3 regions of the Pantoea sp. X-Soil-TKNS-1279 genome follow, and region 3 is predicted to be linked to each of the others. Evidence: predicted binding sites of a transcription regulator. Region 3 holds the regulator's gene; each other region holds the start of a gene.
The links. Region 3 encodes PurR, which represses purine synthesis genes. Its sites were predicted from a motif close to CANGCAAACGTTTGCNTG; they were not measured.

Region 1 (6,128 bases), 270 kb from region 3:
GCGACGCAACAGATTCCGCGCCACCTGCAAACGGTAGGCAGCGCTGGCGCGGAAATCACTCAGCGGCTGGAAATCCTGGCTCAGGGCGGCGCAGGCCGATTCGATAGTTGTCAGGTCAAACGTGGCACCGTTGAGCACCGCTTCAGCATTGAGCGCACGTTTGGGGGTGGCCGCCATGCCGCCAAACGCAATGCGGACATGCTGCACCGTGCCGTGCTCAATCTGAAGGTTGATGGCGGCAAAAATCGCAGAAATATCATCGTCGAGGCGTTTGGATACCTTCCAGGCGACAAAGTCAGGTGACACTGTCACGCGAGGTATGATGATAGTGCGAATAAACTCGCCGGGTTGCAACACCGTCTGGCGATAACCAGTAAAGAACTGATCCAGCGGCACTTCCCGGCACTGTTCCCCCTGCTGTAATTCGAGTCGGGCATTCAGCGCCAGCAGCATCGGCGCAGCATCACCAATCGGCGAAGCGTTGCCAATATTGCCACCCAGCGTGCCCTGATGACGAATTTGCAACGAGGCAAAGCGTTCCAGCATACGGCTAAACGCCGGAATACGTGCTGCGAGAAATTGATAGCATTGATGCAGTGACGCCCCTGCGCCCAGACGCCAGTGCGCTTCATCTTCGCTGCATACCTTCAGCTCTGCGACCTGCTCCAGCGCGATCAACAGCGGAATCTGCTGATATTGCTGGGTAATTTGTAACGTCAGGTCGGTGCCGCCCGCCAGCAAACGCGCGTGCGGATGTTGTTGGTAGAGGGCTGCCAACTGATCCAGAGTTTTTGGCACCAGGCAGCGGTTGCCGTTGGCTTCCAGTATCTGTACCTCGTTGTTGACCAACGCCTGTAAGCGTTGTACCACGCTGGCTTCGCTCTGGCTGAAGTTATCGCAGACAGGCTGCTCACAGGCCTGCTGTGCCGCATCCATAATGGGCCGATAACCGGTGCAGCGACACAGATTGCCCGCCAGCGCCTGTTCCGCCTGGTGGCGGTTCCAGCCGTGGCTGTTTTTCTGTAATGTGAACAACGACATAACAAAACCTGGCGTGCAGTAGCCACACTGCGAACCGTGACAATCGACCATTGCCTGCTGTACCGGGTGCAGATCGCCCCCCTGGCGTAAATCCTCGACGGTAATCAGTTGCTTGCCTTGCAGGCTGCTGACCAGCGTCAGGCAACTGTTCACCGTCTCATAATGCATGCGTCCATCCATCACCTTCCCCAGCGTCACGGTGCAGGCACCGCAGTCGCCCGAGGCGCAGCCCTCTTTGGTGCCACGACGCTGCTGGTGATTACGCAAATAATTCAATACGGTGAGGTTCGGATCGAGATCGCGTTCAGTCACCAGTCGATTATTAAGCAGAAACTGAATCATGCCGCTTTTACCCCGCTTTCCCGTTGCCAGACCGGCTGACCATTGACCCAGGTCTGCGCGATATTGCGATCGTCACCCAGCGTCATCAGCACAAACAACTTTTCCCAGATATCTTTGCTGTTGGCGTAACGCAATTGCTGCAATGCCGAAACAGCAGGGTCGAGCACCACGAAATCTGCCTCTTTACCCGGATTGAAGTTGCCGATGGCATGGTCGAGATCCAGCGCATGCGCTCCGCCGAGCGTGGCATGATAAAAGGCTTCGCAGGCGCTGAGTTTATAGTGCTGAAGCTGGCCGACTTTGTAAGCCTCACCAAGGGTTTGCAATATGTTAAAGGTGGTGCCAGCACCGACGTCAGTGCCGATCCCCATCCGTACGCCCTGCTGCCAGCAGCGTTTGATGTTAAATAACCCGCTGCCGAGAAACAGGTTGGAGGTTGGACAGAAAGCGATTGATGAATCGGTATCGTGCAGGCACTGCCATTCATGGTCATCCAGATGCAGACAGTGGGCAAACACGCTGCGTTTACCGGTGAGCTGATGCTGGTGATACACATCGAGATAGCCGTCATGCTCCGGGAACAGTTCTTTGACCCAGGCGATTTCCTGCGGATTCTCGCTCAGATGGGTATGCAACCAGGTGTCGGGGAACTCTGCCCGTAGCTGCCGGACTTTTTCCAACAGCTGTGGCGACGATGTCGGGGCAAAGCGTGGCGTCAGCGCATAACTCAGACGGCCACGATTATGCCAGCGTTCAATCAAGGCGCGGGTTTGCAGGTAGCTTGCCTGCGGGGTTTCGGTCAGATAAGCCGGAGCGTTGCGATCCATCATCACCTTACCGGCAATCAGACGCATATTGAGCTGCTCCGCGGCGCTAAACAATGCTTCCACCGATTGCGGATGCACGGTACCAAATACCAGCGCGGTGGTGGTACCGTTCGCCAGCAACTGATGCAGAAAGAATGCTGACATCTGTGCCGCATGATCGGGACAGTGGTACTGGCTCTCGACCGGGAAAGTGTATTGGTTCAGCCATTCCAGCAGTTGCTCACCAAACGCCCCTATCATCTCGGTTTGCGGATAGTGAATGTGGGTATCGATAAACCCCGGTACGATCAGTTTGCCGCGCAGGTCGATCAGCGTGGCAGGGTTAATGCGCGACTGCGCGTTTTCCCAACTCTCCAGGCTGACAACTTTGCCGTCATGCAGCGTCAATACACCATCTTCGAGGTAGCGCGCCTGCTCAGCAATGGTATCGGGTTGTTGTGCCACGCCGGTAAAATCAAAAAAACTGGCGCGCAGCGTGGTTTCGGATGCAAAAGGCATAAAGTAGTTCCTTGCGTTATCTTTGTTATGGCAGGTGATGGCCTTTAAGGAGTTTTGCAAACACCATGCCAACGCAAAAAACTTATTTTTATGTTTATATTCAATATATTAGTTTGTTATAAGGAATTTCTATGGCAGCATACCCAGGCAACCGAATGCGCAAACGGTTGCCATGCTTCGCAATCGGTTGCGATTTAACAACTGCCGGTGAGACGGGCTTTTTGCACCCTTTGCGCGGCAATGATTTGTGCCATGTTGGTGCAGTTGTGCGCTGAAATCGTGCAAGCAACATTCCACAACGCCTTTTCATGGGCGTAGCACCAGGGATAATGCTAAGGTGTGGAGTGGAACCTGAAATCGTTTAAGGAACAGTGAGATGATTATTTTTGTTACCGGTGCGACGGCCGGTTTTGGTCAAAGTATCACCCGCCGCTTCATTGCTACAGGTCATAAAGTGATCGCCAGCGGACGCCGCGTTGAGCGTTTGCAGGAATTGAAAGACGAACTGGGCGACAATCTCTACACCGTACAACTGGATGTGCGCAACCGTGCCGCTATCGAAGAAGCTATCGCCGCACTGCCGGCTGAATGGCGCAATATCGATGTGTTGGTCAACAATGCCGGTCTGGCGCTCGGTATCGAACCCGCGCATAAAGCCAATATCGAAGATTGGGAAAATATGATCGACACCAACAACAAAGGTTTGGTGTACATGACGCGCGCCCTGCTGCCCGCTATGGTGGAACGCAACGTTGGCCATATCATTAACATTGGTTCGATTGCCGGAAGCTGGCCGTATGCCGGTGGCAACGTCTATGGTGCAACTAAAGCCTTTGTGCGCCAGTTCAGCCTGAATTTACGTACCGATCTGCACGGCACCGCGTTGCGCGTAACCGATATCGAACCGGGTCTGGTGGGCGGTACGGAGTTTTCTAATGTGCGTTTCAAAGGTGACGACGGTAAAGCCGATAAGGTTTATGAAGGGACTACCGCACTGACCGCCGAGGATGTCACCGAAGCGGTATACTGGGTGGCGACGCTACCGAAGCACGTCAATATCAACACGCTGGAAATGATGCCGGTAACGCAAACCCTTGCGGGTTTGAAGGTACATAAGGACTAAAAATCCCTGGCGGCGCGATAAATCGCGCCGCTACGCGAAACTCAGGCCCGTCCCCAGCCAGCGACAATAATCAGCATGCCGCTCAAGGCAATCAGCGCCCCGGCCCAATCCCACGGGCTGAGTTTTACCCCATCCACCACACGTAGCCAGATCAACGCGGTCAACACATAAACGCCACCGTAGGCGGCATAAACGCGACCACTGGCCGCCGGATGCAGGGTCAGCAACCAGACAAACAGCATCAGGCTGGCCGCCGCAGGCAGTAACAACCATGCTGTCGCGCCCTTCTTCAGCCATAACCACGGCAGAAAGCACCCAACAATTTCCGCAATCGCAGTTAAAAAAAACAGCAAGGTGGTTTTCACCAGCATAAAAAGTCTCTCAGAAGTCTCAACAAATGCCTCACCACTGGTGAGTAAAGAAGCAGCGATGATATACTACCGGGCATTGTTGTTACAGCCACCATCGCGATGGTGCTGGCGTTAACTAAAGGAAAAGACGATGAAAAAATTGTTTCCCGCACTGCTTGCCGCGGTACTGACTTCCAGCGTGTTGCTGGCTGCCCCACTGGCTTCAGCGCAAACCGATCGCCTGATCATTGAAAACGGCAACAGCGCGTCCAGCAATGAGGCGGCACGTCAAAGCAAGGAGCAATGGAATGACACCCGCAACCTGCGCAATAAAGTGAATACCCGCGTCGAGAAAGAGTTTGATAAAACCGATAAAGCGTTTGATAGCCGTGATGCCTGCGAGAAAAGCTACAACGTTAACGCCTATTGGGAACCCAACACGCTGCGCTGCCTTGACCGTCGTACCGGCCGTATCGTCACGCCATAAGTTGCTGACGCTGCTATAGTTATCAAGGGAGTTCAAACCAAAGGAGTGTGTGATGAAAAAGCGTCTTGCCGTGATGTTGCTGTCCCTGCTGGCGTTACCGATGCTGGCGCAGGCCTCCTGCGAAAGCGTTAAAGCAGAGATCAGCAAGAAACTGGTCAGTAACGGGCTGGCTGAATCGGATTTTACACTGGAAATCGTCCCTAACGATCAGGCCGACCAGGCGGGTGGTCAGGTGGTAGGCCATTGTGAAAATGACACCCAGAAGATTGTTTACAAGAAGCTGAGTCGCGACGCACAAAGCAACGTCCCGAATGATGCTGGCAGCTCACACGATACACCACAGTAAACGATCGTAGCGGCGCGATTTATCGCGCTGCTACGGATTAATCCTCGTTCTCCGGCCGCTGGTGCGGCATCAGCCAGGCGATCCACAGCGTCAATGCGGCAATCAACAACGCCACCACGAAAACCCAGTGCAATGAGCTGGCAATTTGCGTAATCCATTCCTGTAAAGTACCGTGCGGTAACGCCTGACGGCTCTCGTGCGACATGATTTTTTGCATCGGATCGCTGGCCTCCGGTAAGCGACGCATCAGATTGTAATTCAACACCGCCCCCATCAACGCCGTACCAATCGCTGAACCCAGCATCCGACTGAACATGATCGAGGCAGTGCAAATACCGCGAATTTCGTAATGCGCGTGATTCTGTACCGAGACCAGAAAGGTCGTACTGGTCATCCCCATGCCGGTACCGATGACAAAGGCTGTCAGCCCCGCCTGCATCAGGCCGCTGTCGGCGCGCAGCAACAGCAATAAGGCGCTACCGGCAATCAGCAGCAATGCGCCCAACTGCGCGGTAAATCGGTAAGACATGACCAACATCAAACGGCCACTCAGGGTGCTGGCAAGCGGCCAACCAATTGACATCATTGCCAGCGCACTGCCCGCTTGCAACGGCGTACCGCCAGTAATTCCCTGAATCCAGGTTGGCAGGAAGGCACTGATCCCCATCATCGCTGCGCCAATGATCAGATTTCCGGCATTCCCCGCCACAATCAATCGACTGCGCCAGATAGCCAGCGGAAACAACGGCGCGCTGGCGCGTTGTTCATGGCGTTTGAGGAACACAGCGGCGATCAACGCCAGCAGCAGAAATAGCAGCAACCAATAGCCCAGCACTTCGGCCTGCAATAAGGCGATTAACAGCGCGCTGACGCTGATCATCAACCAGGCACAGCCGGTTATATTCAGCGAACTGTGCTGCCGCCGTTCCCGCGCTGGTAGAAAACGCGCCAGCAACAGCATCGAGATCAGGCCAATTGGCACGTTGACCCAGAAAATCACCGCCCAGCTAAAGTGCTGCACCAGCCAGGCCCCGCTTAACGGGCCGAGTATCGCCGCCACGCCCCAGACGCTGGAAAGCCAACCTTGCACGCTGGCACGCTCGCGCGGTGAATA
Region 2 (6,128 bases), 1.2 Mb from region 3:
CCGCTTTCTCCACCGCCTGCTCCAGCGTGGTCACGGTGGCGTTAGCCGGTTGTTTCAGGTTCAGACGTTCAACCGCCTGCTGGAAACGCTCACGGTCTTCGGCACGGTCAATCGCATCCGGGCTGGTACCGATAACCGGTACACCGGCGGCTTCCAACGCGCGCGCCAGTTTCAGCGGAGTCTGGCCGCCGTACTGCACGATGACGCCTTTTGGCTGTTCAATACGTACGATTTCCAGCACGTCTTCCAGCGTAACTGGCTCGAAGTAAAGACGGTCGGAGGTGTCGTAGTCGGTAGAGACGGTTTCCGGGTTACAGTTAACCATGATGGTCTCGAAACCATCTTCGCGCAGCGCCAATGCGGCGTGAACGCAGCAGTAGTCAAACTCGATACCCTGTCCGATACGGTTTGGACCGCCACCCAGTACCATGATCTTATCGCGGTCCTGGTTTGGATTAGCTTCGCACTCTTCTTCATAGGTTGAGTACATATACGCGGTGTCGGTCGCGAACTCTGCCGCACAGGTATCAACGCGTTTGTAGACCGGATGCAGGTTGAACTGCTGACGCAGTTTGCGGATTTCACCTTCAGCCACGCCAGCCAGCGTTGCCAGACGCGCATCCGCAAAACCTTTACGCTTCAGGTTACGCAGGAAGGCAAAGTCCAGCGCCTTCACGCCTTCACGCGCCACTTGTTCTTCCAGGCGCACCAGTTCTTCAATCTGTACCAGGAACCAGCGGTCGATGTTGGTCAGATTGAACACGCCATCAACTGACATGCCAGCACGGAAAGCATCGGCGATGTACCAGATACGGTCAGAGCCAGCATCTTTCAGTTCGCGGCGAATGCGAGTCAGCGCTTCGGCGTCGTCCAGATTCACTTTCGGGTCAAAACCATTGGCACCCACTTCCAGGCCGCGCAGCGCTTTCTGCATCGATTCCTGGAAAGTACGGCCAATCGCCATCACTTCGCCGACAGATTTCATCTGCGTGGTCAGGCGATCGTTAGCACCGGCGAATTTCTCGAAGTTGAAACGTGGAATCTTGGTCACAACGTAGTCGATAGACGGCTCGAACGATGCCGGGGTACGACCACCCGTGATATCGTTCATCAGTTCGTCGAGGGTGAAGCCCACCGCCAGTTTCGCCGCCACTTTAGCAATCGGGAAACCGGTGGCTTTAGAGGCCAACGCTGAAGAACGTGATACACGCGGGTTCATCTCGATAACGATCAGACGACCATCTTTCGGGTTCACCGAGAACTGCACGTTGGAACCGCCCGTCTCAACCCCGATTTCACGCAGTACCGCCAGTGAGGCGTTACGCATGATTTGATACTCTTTATCGGTCAGGGTTTGCGCCGGGGCCACGGTGATGGAGTCACCGGTGTGGATACCCATCGCATCGAAGTTTTCGATCGAGCAGACGATGATGCAGTTGTCGTTTTTATCACGCACCACTTCCATCTCGTACTCTTTCCAGCCAATCAGCGACTCGTCAATCAGCAGCTCATTGGTCGGCGACAGGTCCAGACCGCGTTCACAAATCTCTTCAAACTCTTCGCGGTTATAGGCGATGCCGCCACCGGTGCCGCCCATGGTAAAGGAAGGACGGATGATGCACGGGAAGCCAACATCTTCAGCCACCGCCAGCGCCTCTTCCATGGTATGCGCGATACCGGAACGTGCGGTGTCCAGACCGATGCTTTTCATCGCCACGTCAAAACGGCGACGGTCTTCAGCTTTATCGATCGCGTCGGCAGTCGCACCAATCATGGTCACGCCGAACTCTTCCAGCACGCCCTGACGCTCCAGCTCCAGTGCGCAGTTCAGCGCCGTCTGGCCGCCCATCGTAGGCAGCACGGCATCCGGGCGCTCTTTTTCAATGATTTTACGCACCACTTCCCAGTGGATTGGCTCGATGTAGGTTGCATCAGCCATCTCCGGGTCAGTCATGATGGTGGCCGGGTTCGAGTTCACCAGAATGACGCGGTAGCCCTCTTCACGCAGCGCTTTACACGCCTGCGCACCCGAGTAGTCAAATTCACATGCCTGGCCGATAACGATCGGACCTGCGCCAAGGATCAGGATGGATTTTATGTCTGTACGTTTTGGCATCGTTAGCTCCTGATTACTTCGCGTTAGAACGGTAGGCTTCAATCAGTTCGATAAAGTGATCGAACAGCGGCGCCGCATCGTGCGGGCCTGGGCTGGCTTCCGGATGTCCCTGGAAGCTGAAAGCCGGTTTATCGGTACGGTGAATGCCCTGCACGGTCTGGTCGAACAGCGACACATGGGTCACGCGTAAATTTGCCGGTAAGTTGCTGTCATCAACGGCGAAACCGTGGTTCTGTGCGGTGATCATCACGGTGTTGTTGTCGAGATCTTTTACCGGATGGTTGCCGCCATGATGGCCCAGCTTCATTTTGATGGTTTTCGCACCGCTTGCCAGCGCCAGCAGCTGATGACCCAGGCAGATACCGAATACCGGGATATCGGTATTAAGGAAAGACTGAATCGCGCTGATGGCGTAATCGCACGGCTCCGGGTCGCCAGGGCCGTTGGAGAGGAAAATACCATCCGGGTTCAGCTTCAGAACGTCTTCAGCAGACGTCTGCGCCGGCACTACCGTCAGGCGACAGCCACGGTCTACCAGCATGCGCAGGATGTTGCGCTTGGCACCAAAATCGTAGGCAACCACATGGAATGGCAGCTCTGCCGCTGACTTCTGCTCCGGCAGATCGTCTTTCAGCGTCCAGCTACCTTGCTGCCACGGATAAGTTTCCGCCGTCGTCACTTCTTTTGCCAGGTCCATACCTTTCAGGCCCGGGAAGGCTTGTGCCTTCTGCAACGCCAGAGCGGCGTCTGGATTATCACCGGCGATGATGCAGCCGTTCTGTGCCCCTTTTTCACGCAGCAGACGCGTCAGCTTGCGGGTATCGATATCGGCAATGGCGACGATGTTGTTGCGCTGCAAATAGGCTGACAAGCTCTCTTCACTACGGAAGTTGCTGGTAATCAGCGGCAGGTCGCGGATAACAAGGCCCTGAGCATGAATTTGGCTGGACTCTGCGTCGGCGGCATTAGCGCCAACATTGCCGATATGGGGATAAGTGAGGGTGACGATCTGGCGGGAATAGGAGGGATCAGTGAGGATTTCTTGATAACCGGTCATTGACGTATTGAAAACGACCTCCCCCACTGCCGATCCCGTTGCCCCGATGGCCCGACCGTGGAATTGGGTTCCGTCTTCCAGAACCAAGAGCGCTGACTTAATCAAAACATCCTCCAGGGAATAAACAGTCACAATATTTGCATATTAATTCAAAATACTGTCCTGAATCAATGCAAAAACCGCCTGACCGGTCGATTTTTGGCAAATTGCGCGCATTCTAATGATCGACCCGCACCTTGTCTACCCTGATACGTTATTTTTTTGTTTTTTTCGGGCAACTGAATGTTAAAAGCAACAGAAACCGACAAAAGAGCGAGACAACCTGGAAAAATAAACGGTTGCGAGGCGGAAATAATCTGAAAGTCGTGCTACCGGGATGATAATTTTGACCAAATGGTCAAAAATGACGTTTTTAAGGATAAAAAACGATCGCAAACAACGAAAAACAAGAGACTTAGCACTAAAAAATAACGAAGACCATTTTTTACAGACAAAATAAAGGGCAATAATATTATTGCCCTATTCAATCAATGTCTTACCGATTGAAATAACCACATCACGATGGTTCACAACACTCACAACATCGATAAATCCAGCACGTCACGCATGTCATAAAGGCCAGATTTCTTGTCTTTAAGCCAATAAGCGGCTTTTACGGCTCCCTTTGCAAAGGTCATGCGGCTGGAAGCCTTGTGAGTAATTTCAACGCGCTCCCCGATATCTGCAAACATCGCGGTATGTTCACCGACGATATCACCGGCGCGAACGGTAGCGAAACCGATGGTTTGCGCTTTACGCTCACCGGTATGGCCTTCACGCGCGTAGACGGCGTGCTCGTCCAGTTTCCAGTCCATTGCTTCAGCAATGGCTTCACCCATCGCCAGCGCTGTGCCTGATGGTGCATCAACTTTATGACGGTGATGCGCTTCTACGATTTCAATATCGGCATAATCGCCCATCACTTTTGCGGCTTGTTTCAGCAGTTCCAGCACCAGATTCACACCAACGCTGAAGTTGGCCGCAAACACGATGCCAATCTCTTCTGCCGCGGCACGAATCGCCGCTTTACCTGCCTCATCAAAACCGGTGGTACCAATCACCATCGCTTTTTGGTGCTGGCGGCAAAAAGCCAGGTATTCCAGCGTACCTTCCGGGCGAGTGAAGTCGATCAACACGTCGAAGTCGTTGACCACCTGCTGCAAATCCGCAGTGATGATCACCCCGGTCTTGCCAATACCAGCCAACTCACCGGCGTCACTGCCGATCAATGACGAACCGGCACGCGCCAGCGCAGCACCTGGCACGACGCCTTCCGCCTGCTGCGCGGCCTGAATCAAATTGCGTCCCATGCGACCCGGCGCACCAACAATAGCAATGCGGATTTCACTCATATTTATTCATTCCTGATACAAATCTATGCATGCAAAGCGCAAACAGGTTAACGGTCAGATAACAGTCACGCCACAATAAAAAAGGGATAATAAGAATTTTATGCCAGCCGCGTCAGATTATCAGTAAAAGCAATCTCACCAGGTGGAAATCGGCTTGCGCGGGTTGGTGTAGCGGCGCGATTTATCGCGCGTCTTTTTGCCTGGTCGAAAAAAGCGCGATAAATCGCCGCCGCTACGGGGAAGGGGTTACTGCACGTTGCGCACTTCTACACGCAATTCTTTCGGTACTTCAAACACGATGTTTTCTTCGCGGCCAATCAGCTCAATCGCTGCTTCACCACCCAGATCGCGCAGGCGCTGAATTACCTGCTGCACCAGAACATCCGGCGCGGAAGCTCCTGCGGTCACACCTATGGTGGTCACGCCCTTTACCCACTCTTCCTGAATATCATCGGCAGAATCGATCAGCTTCGCCAGCTTACCGGCGCGCTGTGCCAGTTCCGCCAGACGATTGGAGTTGGAGGAGTTTTTCGAACCGACCACCAGCACCACTTCAGCATCACGCGCCAGCACACGCACCGCTTCCTGGCGGTTGGTGGTGGCATAGCAGATATCATCTTTGCGTGGCCCGATGATCGCCGGGAAGCGCTGACGCAGCGCGTCAATCACGTCCGACGTATCATCAACGGACAACGTCGTCTGGGTCATAAAGCACAGGTTGCTTTCATCTTTGACCTGCAATTTGAACACGTCTTCCGGCGATTCCACCAGATACATGCCGCCGTTGGGGTTGCTGTATTGCCCCATCGTGCCTTCCACTTCCGGATGGCCTGCATGTCCGATCAGAATGGCTTCGACGCCTTTACGGCTGGCGCGCGCCACTTCCATATGCACTTTGGTCACCAACGGACAGGTGGCATCAAACAGCATGGTCAGATTACGCGCCTTCGCCTCAGCACGTACCGCCTGGGATACCCCATGCGCGGAGAAGATCAGGATAGCGTCATCCGGCACTTCGCTGATCTCTTCGATAAAGATGGCACCGCGTTCGCGCAGGCTGCTTACCACATAGCGGTTATGTACCACTTCATGACGTACATAGATTGGCGCGCCGTACATCTCCAGCGCGCGCTCAACGATGCTAATGGCGCGATCCACGCCCGCACAGAAACCACGCGGGTTAGCTAACAGGATTTGCATCGCTTGCCTCCAGGACCGGATCAATCTCCAGCACTTCAATCTCAAATTGAATGCGCTGACCCGCCAGCGGGTGATTGAAGTCTACGGTGATGGAATCACCGGAGACTTCACGGATCACCCCCGGCATTTCGCTGCCGCCCATGCCGCTGAACAGCATGATGGCACCGACTTCCGGCTCGCCTGCATCGATAAAATCACGACGCGAAAAGTATTGGATCAGGTCCGGACTGATGCCACCAAAGGCATCTTCCGGTGCCAGGGTAAAGCTGTGCTTGTCGCCCACTTTACGTCCCAGCAACTCCTGCTCCAGCGCCGCCGACAGGCTGCCATCACCGAGACGAAACAGCGCGGGTTTGCCATTGGC
Region 3 (6,128 bases):
ACTCTGCGCACGGTTATTTGATGCACCAGTTCCTCGCTCCTGGTTCGAACCAACGTACTGATGAATACGGCGGTTCGATTGCGAAGCGTGGTCGGTTCGCGCTGGAAGTGGTGGATGCGGCTATTGCCAACTGGTCAGCCGACCGTATTGGTATCCGCATTTCGCCGATTGGTGCCTTCCAGAACCTGGAAAACGGTCCGGATGAAGAAGCCGCTGCGCTGTGGTACATCTCGGAACTGGGTAAACGCAAGCTGGCGTATCTGCATCTGTCAGAACCGGACTGGGCTGGCGGTCAGCCCTACAGCGATGCTTTCCGCGAGAAAGTTCGCGCCCTGTTCCCAGGGGTGATCATTGGTGCCGGTGCCTATAGCGTTGAGAAAGCAGATGACCTGATTCAGCGTGGTCTGATCGATGCCGTCGCGTTTGGCCGTGATTTTATCGCCAACCCGGACCTGGTTGCGCGCCTGCAACACGATGCGCCGCTTAACCCACAACGCCCGGAAAGTTTCTACGGCGGTGGTGCGGAAGGCTATACCGACTACCCTACTCTGTAAAATCTCCCCGCTGCCGCCCCAATGTGCGGCAGCGCTGTTTTTTCGTAGCGTTAACTCGCTATACTTAGCTTTTGTGCTTTTTAAAAGAGGATGTTATGCGTTTACTTCACACTATGTTACGCGTTGGCGATCTGGAACGTTCAATCGAGTTTTATACCCAAGTGCTGGGTATGCGTCTGCTGCGCAAGAGCGAGAACACGGAATACAAATACACGCTGGCGTTTGTCGGTTACACCGAAGAGAGCGAAGGTGCGGTGATTGAACTGACTTACAACTGGGGCGTGGATAGCTATGACCTTGGTAACGCCTACGGTCATATTGCGCTGGGCGTTGATGATGTTGCTGCCACCTGTGACCAAATCCGTCATGCCGGTGGCAAAGTGACGCGTGAAGCCGGTCCGGTTAAAGGCGGCACCACGGTTATTGCGTTTGTTGAAGATCCCGATGGTTATAAAATCGAGCTGATCGAAAACAAACATGCCGGACACGGCATCGGCAACTAACCTGTTGCCAGGTCAGCCTGTACTTTTACCGGCTGACCCACCTCTCCTGCTGCACCCTCCCGCGATTTTTGCCATAATGCGCGCTGCCCCATTTATTGCTATGAGATCCTGATGTCTGAATCGAACGCCTTAAACGCTCTCCATCAACGCTTTCGCGGCTTTTATCCCGTGGTGATCGACGTCGAAACTGCCGGTTTTAATGCCAAAACCGATGCCCTGTTAGAAATTGCCGCCACCACTCTGAAGATGGATGATGACGGCTGGCTGCATTGTGATGAGACGCTTCATTTCAACGTTGAACCTTTTGAAGGCGCGATTCTTAACCCGGAAGCACTGGCATTTACCGGGATTGATCCCAGCAACCCGTTGCGTGGCGCAGTGAGCGAGTATGATGCGCTGCATGCCATTTTTAAGATGGTGCGCAAAGGGATAAAAGACAGCCATTGTAATCGTGCGATTATCGTGGCGCACAATGCCACCTTTGATCACAACTTCCTGATGGCGGCTGCGGAACGCGTGAGTCTGAAGCGTAATCCATTCCATCCGTTTGCCACTTTCGACACTGCGGCATTAAGTGGATTGGTATTGGGTCAGACGGTGCTGGCAAAAGCCTGTAAAGCGGCAGGGATGGATTTTGATAGCACCCAGGCGCATTCCGCCCTGTACGATACCGAACAAACCGCCATCCTGTTTTGCGAGTTAGTGAACCGTTGGAAACGTCTGGGGGGCTGGCCACTGGCGTTCAGTGACGAACTGTCGGAAGAAGACTCCGCCGAGTGACCAAAAGAAAGGCCGACGACTGTCGGCCTTAACGCTTATTCTGCTTCTTTATACTTCTCAGCAGTTTCTTTAATCAGCGGCTGAAGTTCACCACGCTGGAACATCTCGACGATGATGTCGCAACCACCGACCAGCTCGCCATCAACCCACAACTGTGGGAAGGTCGGCCAGTTGGCATATTTTGGTAACTCGGCACGAATATCCGGGTTTTGCAGGATATCAACATACGCGAAGCGCTCACCACAGGCAGACAGAGCCTGTACCGCTTGTGCAGAGAAACCGCAGCTTGGCAGTTTCGGCGAACCTTTCATGTACAGCAGGATCGGGTTTTCTGCGATCTGGCGCTGGATTTTCTCAACAGTACTCATTTTTGCCTTCCTTAATTCCTCACTTCGTGTTTGTTTATTGTAGCGATTTCACCCCCGCACTAAAACGGGATTTTGCGGTTCAGGCACATCAATCGCCATGTTTGTTAAGTTCCGGTGCCATAAATAACATTTTCATATCGTGATTAAGCATGAACCGATTAATAATTAGCAATATATCTGCTGGGTTAACCAGCTGAAATCGCTCATTTTTGCCCCATATCAACTCTGCTAACACATTAATAGAAAAATGCCTTACCTTTTAGAAAAAAACTGGATTAGAATCATCTCGGTGCTGATCGTTGATCAGATTTTTCTAACATAGCTGCGGGCTGTTTCTTCAGACTGCTTAACCTGTACCGGACTATGCGTTTACTCATTACGCTTTTTATGCTGGCTTTCGCCCAACTGTTTTTTAATGTGGCTTCTGCGTCACCGCATGCGCCCATCAATGCCAGTTTGCATAACGCTGAGAAAAAAAGTGCGCGCGAAGATGAGCGTCGCAAGCGACGTCCGGTAAAAACCAGCACCAAAAAATCCCGTCTTGCTACCAGTGTTCAGAAGCTAAAGCTGAAAAAACAGCCGAAAATGGAAACGGCGCTGCATAAAACCCGCAGCAAGAAAGCCCTGCTGAAATCACCGTCAAAAAAATATGGTCACCAACGTCTGGCGAAGAGAAGCGCGAAGCAGGACGATGACCGCGATTTGACCACCATCAAGATGAGCAATTCTCACCGTCAGCGCTATCAGAAAGCACGCGAAACCGCGATGAACAAGCTGATGGGGCAGATTGGTAAACCATACCAATGGGGTGGCACTTCACCGCATACCGGTTTCGATTGCAGCGGTCTGGTGTGGTACGCCTATAAAGACCTGGTCAAATATAAATTCCCGCGCACTGCCAACGAAATGTATCACCTGCGTGATGCGGCACCGATTAAGCGCGATATGCTGGAGAAAGGGGATTTGGTGTTCTTCCGCATCAATAATCGCGGCACTGCCGATCATGTCGGTGTTTATCTTGGTAATGGCAAATTTATCCAGTCGCCTCGTACCGGTAAAGATATTCAAATCAGTGCATTGGGTGAGGATTACTGGCTGAAACACTACGTCGGGGCACGCCGTATGATGACCCCCAAAACTATCCGCTAAAAAACGCCCGATACCCGATAAAACAAGAAGCCGGACCCTGATTTTCAGGTCCGGCTTTTTTATTAATGAAGGATCGCGGTGAAGCTGAACACGATAATCATTAGTAGCGCGCCCACAGTGGTAAACAGCGCCAGTTTCAGGTCTGTACTCATCACAACTCCTTAGTCACAATAAATGAAGGGTTATCGTAATTTTCTCACAGCCTCCGGCAAAAATCTCGTCTTATCCGCGCCAGCTTGCTAGAATCGCCGCCTTTCGTTGCGCAACAGATTTTGCGCACGCTGTGTTTGCGGCAAGTTAAAGCGTTATTGACCAGGTGTTAATGTCTTTTTCTTCGCCATTCGCCCCGAAAATCGGGGCGCAAAACCATTAGCAGACGCAAACGTTTAACAATATACTTATCAGTTAGTTGCGATAAGCCCGGGAGTACCATTTTCATGGCAACAATTAAAGATGTGGCGAAACGCGCCGGTGTCTCCACCACCACGGTTTCGCATGTCATCAACAAGACGCGTTTTGTCGCGGAAGAGACGCGTAACGCCGTATGGGAAGCGATCAAAGAGCTGCATTACTCGCCCAGCGCCGTGGCGCGCAGCCTGAAAGTCAACCACACCAAAACGCTGGGGCTGCTGGCCACCTCCAGTGAAGCCCCCTATTTTGCCGAGATAATCGAGGCGGTGGAAAACCACTGTTTCGATCGCGGCTACACGCTAATCCTGGGCAATGCGCATAACGACCTGCAAAAACAGCGCGCATATCTGTCGATGATGGCGCAGAAGCGTGTCGATGGCCTGTTGGTGATGTGTTCAGAATACCCTGACGACCTGCTGACCATGCTGGAAGAGAACCGTAATATCCCGATGGTGGTGATGGACTGGGGCGCATCGCGTGGCGATTTTACCGATACGGTGCAGGACAATGCGTTTCAGGGTGGCTATCTCGCCGGGCGTTACCTGATTGAACGCGGTCATCGTGACATTGGTGCCATCCCCGGACAAATGGAGCGCAACACCGGCGGTGGCCGCCATGCCGGTTTCATGCAGGCGCTGAATGAGGCAGGCATCACCGTGCGGCCCGAGTGGATTGTGCAGGGCGATTTTGAACCGGAATCCGGATATCAGGCGATGCAGCAGATCCTCAATCAGAAGCAACGCCCGACTGCTGTGTTCTGCGGTGGCGATATCATGGCGATGGGCGCGATCTGTGCTGCGGATGAAATGGGTCTGCGGGTCCCGCAGGATATCTCAGTGATCGGCTATGACAACGTGCGCAACGCGCGTTATTTCACGCCGGCGCTGACCACTGTTCATCAACCTAAAGCTCAGTTAGGCGAAAAAGCGTTGGAAATGCTGCTGGATCGTATCACCAGCAAACGTGAAGAGCCGCAGACCATCGAAGTTCAGCCAACGCTGATTGAACGCCGTTCAGTCGCTGACGGCCCGTTCCGCGACTACCGCCGCTAAGTTTCCGTTTCGCTCAACCATTCATGGTTGAGCGTTTCGGCATCGCCGAGATAACTCAGCAACCAACCCAGAGCCGGCGAGTTCCGTAGTTCCGACCAACTGACACAGCATGGGCTCTCCGGGAACGGCGTGGGTAACGGTAACTCGGTTAATGCTCCGCTATCCAGCAATGGCCGGGCTAAATGGCCCGGCACCATCCCTACGCAGAGTCCCGCCAGCAGGCAGTCAACGCCGGTTTCCCATTCCGGCACCACCAGCCGGCGTTGATTATCTAACGTCCAGGTCATGCGCCGCGGCAACGCCCGTGAAGTGTCTTCCAGCACCAGAGAAGGCCAGGCCCGCAACGTTTCGTCATCCAACAAGGTACTTTTTGCCAACGGATGATCGGGGCTGACCACGCAGCGCCAGTTCAACGCGCCCATATCCTGAAAGGCGAAACGCCCACCGACCGGGATCGCCTGAGTGGCCCCAATCGCTACGTCGACCCGCCCATCGGCCAGTGCATCCCATACACCATTAAACACTTCATAACTGATAATCAGCTCCATGTCGGGAAAGTGGCGGTAGAAATCCTTCACCAGTTGTCGGGTGCGATGAGGTTTAACGATGCAATCCACCGCGATACTCAGCTGACCACGCCAGCCATTTGCCAACTGCTGGCACTGCCGCCTCGTCGCCAGCATTTTTTTGATAACACTACGCCCTTCCCGGACAAAATGCTCCCCGGCTGCCGTCAGCACCACTTCCCGATGCTGACGTTCGAACAACGGCACCGCCAGCCAGGTTTCGAGCTGCCGTACCGTGTAGCTGATGGCAGAAGGCACCCGATGTAACTCTTGTGCTGCCGCACTAAAACTACCGCTGCGGGCCACCGCATCTACCACTTCAAGCGCATATTCAGACCACATATTTTTGCCTGCAAATTTTTTGATAGCACCGCGCAAATATTAGCGTTTCACAAAACCTGGCGCACGCTTTTACACTCCTCCGCGTTTACCTGTCTAAAGAGAATTACCATGTTGTCATCAAAAGGATTTCTGCCTTATCTTGCTTTACTCAGCATGCTGGGCTTTCTTGCTACGGATATGTATCTGCCGGCATTCGGTGCCATGCAGCAGGATTTTGCTACCGCCCCCGGTACCATCAGCGCCAGTCTGAGTCTGTTCCTTGGTGGTTTTGCCTGTGCGCAGGTCTTCTGGGGACCGCTGTCAGATCGCTTCGGACGTAAACCGGTTCTGCTGGCGGGATTAGCGATTTTTGCCCTGGGTTGTCTGGGCATGTTGTGGGTGAGCGACGTCCGTTTGATGCTGG

Region 1: guaD (guanine deaminase) is a predicted target of PurR. The motif match lies at 2,865-2,882, and genes of this name have one in related genera.
Region 2: carA (glutamine-hydrolyzing carbamoyl-phosphate synthase small subunit) is a predicted target of PurR. The motif match lies at 3,501-3,518, and genes of this name have one in related genera.

The regions. Positions count from the first base shown of each region.
Region 1 is NZ_AP035948.1:2,228,073-2,234,200, forward strand. It holds gene xdhA (xanthine dehydrogenase small subunit) at 1-1,383, opposite strand, end outside; gene guaD (guanine deaminase) at 1,380-2,708, opposite strand; gene ydfG (bifunctional NADP-dependent 3-hydroxy acid dehydrogenase/3-hydroxypropionate dehydrogenase YdfG) at 3,085-3,831, shown strand; gene AC6I8N_RS10565 (YnfA family protein) at 3,873-4,202, opposite strand; gene AC6I8N_RS10570 (DUF1283 family protein) at 4,333-4,668, shown strand; gene AC6I8N_RS10575 (DUF1161 domain-containing protein) at 4,721-5,014, shown strand; gene AC6I8N_RS10580 (MDR family MFS transporter) at 5,052-6,128, opposite strand, start outside.
Region 2 is NZ_AP035948.1:777,814-783,941, reverse strand. It holds gene carB (carbamoyl-phosphate synthase large subunit) at 1-2,116, opposite strand, end outside; gene carA (glutamine-hydrolyzing carbamoyl-phosphate synthase small subunit) at 2,130-3,278, opposite strand; gene dapB (4-hydroxy-tetrahydrodipicolinate reductase) at 3,749-4,564, opposite strand; gene ispH (4-hydroxy-3-methylbut-2-enyl diphosphate reductase) at 4,811-5,764, opposite strand; gene fkpB (FKBP-type peptidyl-prolyl cis-trans isomerase) at 5,745-6,128, opposite strand, start outside.
Region 3 is NZ_AP035948.1:1,961,101-1,967,228, reverse strand. It holds gene AC6I8N_RS09350 (alkene reductase) at 1-554, shown strand, start outside; gene gloA (lactoylglutathione lyase) at 650-1,057, shown strand; gene rnt (ribonuclease T) at 1,169-1,837, shown strand; gene AC6I8N_RS09335 (Grx4 family monothiol glutaredoxin) at 1,873-2,205, opposite strand; gene AC6I8N_RS09330 (C40 family peptidase) at 2,569-3,354, shown strand; gene cydH (cytochrome bd-I oxidase subunit CydH) at 3,417-3,506, opposite strand; gene purR (HTH-type transcriptional repressor PurR) at 3,792-4,817, shown strand; gene punR (DNA-binding transcriptional activator PunR) at 4,814-5,725, opposite strand; gene punC (purine nucleoside transporter PunC) at 5,834-6,128, shown strand, end outside.